2 regions of the Mesorhizobium sp. M0991 genome follow, and region 2 is predicted to be linked to the other one. Evidence: riboswitches for the same ligand, from Rfam matches in the RefSeq annotation. Region 2 holds a riboswitch; the other holds the start of a gene.
What was found. A riboswitch is a leader RNA that binds a small molecule or an ion and turns the genes downstream of it on or off. The one in region 2 is predicted to bind S-adenosylmethionine.

Region 1 (3,407 bases), on a different contig from region 2:
AAACTGCCGGGCAACTTCATTGGCTGGAAAATTGAAAATATGGTTTCTTGCGCAGATCGGGGATCGTTGCTTCTGCCTGTCAAACCTATCGCTTCAGCAGAAACACCGCTTGCTGGCCGAAAAAGTTCCAGAACCACCACGGCATCGAGAAGCCGATTCGCTGGCCGTTGGCGTCGAGCGCGGTTGCCTTTTCCACCGTCGCGCCAAGCTCGTCGCACAGATTGACGAAGTCGCGAATGGTGCAAAAATGGATGTTGGGTGTGTCGTACCAGAAATAGGGGAGGTCCTTGGTCACCGGCATGCGGCCGTTGAAGAGCAACGAAAAGCGCACCCGCCAGTGGCCGAAATTCGGGAATGAGACGATGGCGCGGTTGCCGATCCGGAGCAGTTCGTCGAGCACCAGCTTCGGATTGCGGGTCGCCTGCAGGGTCTGCGACAAGACGACGAAATCAAAACCCTTGTCGGGATAGAATTGGAGATCCTTGTCGGCATCGCCCTGGATGACCGACAGGCCGCGCGCCACGCATTCGTTGACGCCGCGCTGCGACAGTTCCAGCCCGCGGCCATCGACCTTCTTGGTAGCCTGCAGCAATTCGAGCAGCAGCCCGTCGCCGGAACCGACGTCCAGCACCCGCGACTGCGGCGGGATAAGATCGGCGACGACTTCGAGGTCGACGCGCTGAGCGCGGTTGACGCTCATGCGTTCGGCTCTTGCCTGACGCATGATCCTGATCCGAAAAGCCTGCAACTTTTCGGGGTCATGCGCTGATGCCTGGCGCATGGTCCTGATCCGAACAGCCTGCAACTTTTCGGGGTCATGCGCTGATGCCTGGCGCATGGTCCTGATCCGAACAGCCTGCAACTTTTCGGGGTCATGCGCCGAGCCCTCTCGCCCGCGCGGCCGAGGCGATGAAGCCTTTGATGGCGGCGAACAGTTCCGGTTCGTCGAGCAGGAAGGCGTCGTGGCCGCGGTCGGTCTCAATCTCGACGAACGAGACCGAGGCGCCGGCCGCGTTCAGCGCGTGCACGACCGAGCGGCTCTCCTCGGTCGGGAACAGCCAGTCGCTGGTGAACGAAACCAGGCAGAAGCGCGTCTTGGTGCCGGCGAAGGCATCGGCCAGCCGGCCGCCATGGTCGGCGGCGAGATCGAAATAGTCCATCGCCCGGGTCATATAGAGATAGGAGTTGGCATCGAAGCGATCGACGAAGGTCATGCCCTGATGGCGCAGATAGCTCTCGATCTGGAAGTCGGCATCGAAGCCGAAGGTCAGCGCTTCGCGGTCCTGCAGGTTGCGGCCGAACTTGCGGTGCAGCGCTGCTTCCGACAGATAGGTGATGTGGGCGGCCATGCGCGCCACCGCCAGCCCCTTTTCCGGCCGCTTGCCATGCTCGAAATATTTGCCGCCGTGCCAGTCCGGGTCGGCCATCACTGCCTGCCTGCCGACCTCGTGGAAAGCGATGTTCTGCGAAGAGTGGCGGGCGCCGGTGGCGATCGGCAGCGCCGAGAAGACGCGCTCCGGATAGCTGGAGGCCCATTGCAGCACCTGCATGCCGCCCATCGAGCCGCCAAGCACGCTGAACAGCTGTTCGATGCCGAAATGCTCGACCAGCTTCAGCTGCGCCCGCACCATGTCGCGGATGGTGATGATCGGCAGGTCGAGCCCGTAGGGCTTGGCGGTGGCGGGATTTGTCGAGGCGGGGCCGGTGGAGCCGAGACAGCCGCCGATGACGTTTGACGAGATTACGAAGAAACGGTCGGTGTCGATGATCTTGCCGGGGCCGATCAGCACTTCCCACCAGCCCGGCTTGCCGGTCACCGGATTGGTGTTGGCGACATGCTGGTCGCCGGTCAGCGCATGGCAGACGAGGATGGCGTTGGAGCGCGCGTCGTTGAGCGTGCCATAGGTCTGGTAGGCGATCTGGAACGGCGACAGCAGCGTGCCGGCGTCGAGCTTGAGCGGCTTGTCGGCGCCGAAACGCAACACCGGGCTCGACGGCTGGTCGGCCTCGTTGTTGGTTTTTCGAGCGCGCAAAGCGACCATCACATCTCCTTGCCCGGGCTTCAGCTGCCGCCAGTCTGGAGCAACAACCAGTCAGGGCAACAAAAAACCGGCCATGCCTTCGCAAAGCCGGTTACAGGATGCAAACGGCCCTTTAGCAAGTTGTTTAACGTGGCTGCAAGCCGACCGGCCAAATCACCACGGAACTGTAGCCGTTCTTCTATGACTCGCGCATGGCTTCGTCAACGGCAAGTTCTTGATCCCGAATTGCCGCCCCTCGACATTCCGGGCCACGGCTTGTATTTCCGCTGCGGCCTCCGGATGGAGGCATCCTCGACGGATTTCATGGAATGAGCCAGACACCGGATCAGATACGTCCAACGCCCCGCGCCGGCATCATGGACATCGAAGCCTATGTGCCCGGCAAGAGCGCGGCGTCTGAAGGTGTCGCCAAGGTCCATAAATTGTCGGCGAACGAGAACCCGCTCGGTCCTTCGCCAAAGGCGATAGAGGCCGCGCGCGCGGTCGCCGACAAGCTCGCGGTCTATCCCGACGGCAGCGCCAGGCGCCTGAGGGAAGCGATCGCCGAGGTGCACGGGCTCAACCCGGCGAACATCGTCTGCTCCAACGGCTCCGACGAGATTCTGGGCCTGCTGGCGCAGACCTACCTCGCACCCGGCGATGAAGCCATCATCACCGAACACGGCTTCATGGTCTACAAGATCTATATACAGTCGGCCGGTGCGGTCCCGGTAACGGTCAAGGAGACCCACGAACGCGCCGACATCGACGCGATCCTTGCCGCGGTGACGCCGCGCACCAGGATCATCTTCCTTGCCAATCCAAACAATCCAACCGGCACTTACGTGCCGTTCCAGGAGGTGCGCCGCCTGCATGCCGGCCTGCCGCGAAACGTGCTTCTGGTGCTGGATGCCGCTTACGCCGAATATGTCCGGCGCAACGACTATGAAGCCGGCGTCGAGTTGGTGGGCAGCGCGGAAAACGTGGTCATGACCCGCACTTTCTCCAAATTGGGCCTGGGCGGCGCGCGGATCGGCTGGATGTATGCGCCAATGCACGTCATCGACGCGATCAACCGCGTGCGGGGACCTTTCAATGTCAATGCGACGGCAATCGAGGCCGGCATCGCGGCGATCCGCGACCGCGCCCACATCGAACGCAGCGTCGCGCATAACGAGACCTGGCTGGCTTGGCTGAGCGAGCAATTGGAGGGGCTTGGGCTGCGGGTGACGCCGAGCGTCGGCAATTTCATCCTCATCCACTTTCCCGAGGACAAAAAGCATTCGGCGGAGGCGGCCGACGACTACCTCAGCCAGCGCGGCTACATATTGCGGCGCGTTTCCGGCTACGGTTTTCCCAACGCGCTGCGCATGAGCATCGGCACCG
Region 2 (3,407 bases):
GCCTTCTAGTCGGTGACGACCGCATCAGCGGCAATCCAAAACTCAATAATTGCGTGAAGGGTTGGGAGGCGGCCCATTATCGCTGGGTCATCCTTGCCGATTCCAACGTGCTTATGCCGAGCGATTATGTCCAACAGCTGATGGCGGCATGGCGGCCCGATACCGGCCTCGTCTGCTCGACGCCGATCGGCTCGCGGCCGGACGGGTTTTGGGGGGAGGTCGAATGCGCCTTTCTCAACACGCTGCAGGCACGCTGGCAGTACGCTGGAGAGGCGCTCGGCCTCGGCTTCGCGCGGGGCAAGAGCATGTTGTGGAACAAGCCGATGCTCGATGCCAATGGCGGCATCCGCGCGCTTGCTGCCGAGATCGCCGAGGACGCCGCCGCGACCAAGCTGGTCAACGGGCTCGGACTGCGGGTCAATCTTGTCGCCTCGCCCTTCGAACAGCCGCTCGGCCGGCGCACGCTTGGCGAGATCTGGTCGCGGCAGGCGCGCTGGGCGCGGCTGCGCCGCGTCACCTTTGCACTGTTCTTTGCCCCCGAAATCCTGATCGGCGCGGCGCCGCCGCTGGTGCTTGCGCTGATCGCCGCGGCTGACGCCGGCGGCAGCCTGCCGGCAACCGCCATCGCCGTGCTGGTCGCGGCCTACCTGCCGGAATGCGTCTTGGCCTCGGCCAAGGGATGGCACCTGTCGCCGCGCACGATCCCGGCGATGATGGCGCGAGACCTGATGCTTCCCGCCATTTGGGCGCGCGGATGGCTGAGCGGCGCCGTCGACTGGCGCGGCAACGTGATGACCATCCAGACCAAGGCCGTCGCGGAGCTGGAAGAGACCCCGTCCGGCGCCTGATCGGCGCATCCCCGCTCGCCTCTGTTCGGCCAGTCCTTATCCGGCAGCTCTCAGCGCTTGCTCGATATCTTCGAGCAGATCGTTGGCATCTTCCAGGCCGACGGAAAGCCTGAGCGTTCCCGGTCCGATACCGAGCTCGGCGCGAGCCTCATCGGTCAAGTTCTTGTGCGTCGTCGTCGCCGGATGGGTGATCAGGCTCTTGGCATCGCCGAGATTGTTGGAAATCAGCACGATCTCGAGTGCGTTCTGGAAGGCAAAGGCCGCCTGCTTGCCGCCCTTCACATCCAGGCAGATCAGCGTCGAGCCGCCCGACATCTGCTTCTGGACCACGGCCGCTTGCGGGTGGTCGGCGCGGCCGGGATAGATGACGCGGGCGATTTGCGGGCGCTCGGCGAGGAAATCCGCGATGCGGCCGGCACTTTCCGTCTGCTGACGTACGCGCAGCGGCAGCGTCTCCAGGCCTTTCAGCAGCGTCCAGGCATTGAAGGGCGAGAGGCTGGGGCCGGTGTGGCGGAAATAGTCGTGCAGGTTCTCGTCGATCCATTTCTTGTCCGACAGGACGATGCCGCCAAGACAGCGCCCCTGGCCATCAATATGCTTGGTCGCGGAGTAGACGACGATGTGGGCGCCGAGCTGCAGGGGTTTCTGCTGCAAGGGCGTGGCGAAGACATTGTCGACGATCAGCCTGGCGCCAATCGAGTTGGCAAGTGCGGCGACGGCGGCGATGTCGACCACCTCCAGCGTCGGATTGGTCGGGCTTTCCAGGAAGAACAGTTTGGTGTTCGGCTTGACCGCCTTTTCCCAACTGGCGATGTCTGTGCCGTCGACCAGTGTTGCCTCGATGCCGTATTTCGGCGCCAGCGTCTCGACCACCCAGCGGCAGGAGCCGAACAGCGCGCGCGCCGCGACGATATGGTCGCCCGCCTTGGCGCTGCACAGCAGTGCTGCCGTCACCGCCGCCATGCCGGATGCCGTGGCGCGCGCGTCCTCGGCGCCTTCCAGCGCGCACATGCGTTTTTCAAACATGTCGACGGTCGGGTTGGCATAGCGCGAATAGATGAAGCCCGGCTCCTCGCCCTTGAAGCGGGCTTCCGCCGCTTGCGCCGTCTCGTAGACATAGCCTTGGGTGAGATACATCGCCTCGGAGGTCTCGCCGAAGCCGGAACGCAGCGTCCCGGCATGCACGAGTGCGGTCTGAGGCTTCCAGTCGCGCTTCTTGTTCATCATTCTATCCAACACCAAAAATGGTCCAAACAACAAAAAACCGGTCGCGAAAGTCGCAACCGGTCCATATGGCCTTGCGGCCCGACGGTCCTTTAGCGACTTGTTTAACGTGGCTGCAAGCCGACCGGCCAAATCACCACGGGATAACGACCTTTAGACCCGCGCCACGCTTGCGTCAATTGCCGGCATGATTAAGAGGGTTGTACCAAGCAGGTGCCAAAGGCGTCCACGGTCGGACCTGCGACAGAACAAGACCTCGCCCGGCGTTCGAACGGAGCCAGACCCTTGCGGCAGACAGGCATTCTTCCCGATCAGGATATTTCCGCGCTGTTCCAGTCGGGCGCGCTGAAATCGCCGCGCACGCTCGATGCCGATCAGATCCAGCCGGCCAGCCTTGACCTCAGGCTCGGCGACAAGGCCTGGCGGGTGCGTGCTTCCTTCTTGCCCGGCCCGGACCACAGGGTTGTCGATAAGCTCGACCGGCTGAAGCTGCACGAGATCAACCTCGCCGATGGTGCCGTGCTGGAAACCGGCTGCGTCTACATCGTGCCGCTGCTCGAAAGCCTGGCGCTGCCCGTGCATATTTCCGCCTCCGCCAACCCGAAAAGCTCGACCGGACGGCTCGATATCTTCACCCGGGTAATGACCGATCGCGGCCACGAGTTCGACAAGATCGCCGCCGGCTATGAAGGCCCGCTCTATCTGGAGGTCAGCCCGCGCACCTTCCCGATCGTGGTGCGGACCGGCTCGCGGCTGTCGCAGATCAGGTTCCGCACCGGCAATGCGCTTTTGTCGGAAAGCGAGCTGCACGAGTTGCACCGCGCCGAAATGCTGGTCGCCACCGAACCACCCAATATCTCAGGCGGTGGCATCGCGCTGTCGATCGATCTCGACGGCGACAAGGACGGGCTGGTCGGCTATCGCGGCAAGCACCACACCGGCCTGGTCGACGTCGACAAGCGCGCCGCGCAGGATGTCGTCGATTTCTGGGAGCCGCTCTACAAGAGCGGTGCCGGCGAGCTGGTGCTCGATCCGGACGAATTCTATATTCTGGTGTCGCGCGAGGCGGTGCATGTGCCGCCGCTCTACGCCGCCGAAATGACGCCCTTCGATCCGCTGGTCGGCGAGTTCCGCGTCCATTATGCCGGTTTCTTCGACCCGGGTTTCGGCCATTCGGCGTCGGGCGGCACCGGCAGCCGGGCGGTGCTCGAGGTACGCAGCCATGAAGTGCCGTTCATCCTCGACCACGGCCAGATCGTCGGGCGGCTAGTCTACGAGCACATGCTGAAACGGCCGCAAGCGCTCTACGGCACAGATCTCGGCTCGAACTATCAG

Region 1: linked by a shared signal. The riboswitch ahead of metX (homoserine O-acetyltransferase MetX) and the one ahead of NKH70_RS16805 (O-succinylhomoserine sulfhydrylase) in region 2 are both predicted to bind S-adenosylmethionine.

What each region holds. Positions count from the first base shown of each region.
Region 1 covers NZ_JAMYNE010000006.1:94,482-97,888, reverse strand. The annotation lists gene metW (methionine biosynthesis protein MetW) at 86-700, opposite strand; gene metX (homoserine O-acetyltransferase MetX) at 873-2,042, opposite strand; SAM riboswitch at 2,135-2,212, opposite strand; gene hisC (histidinol-phosphate transaminase) at 2,351-3,407, shown strand, end outside.
Region 2 covers NZ_JAMYNE010000010.1:139,875-143,281, forward strand. The annotation lists gene NKH70_RS16800 (glycosyltransferase) at 1-848, shown strand, start outside; gene NKH70_RS16805 (O-succinylhomoserine sulfhydrylase) at 885-2,075, opposite strand; SAM riboswitch at 2,145-2,222, opposite strand; gene NKH70_RS16810 (2'-deoxycytidine 5'-triphosphate deaminase) at 2,358-3,407, shown strand, end outside.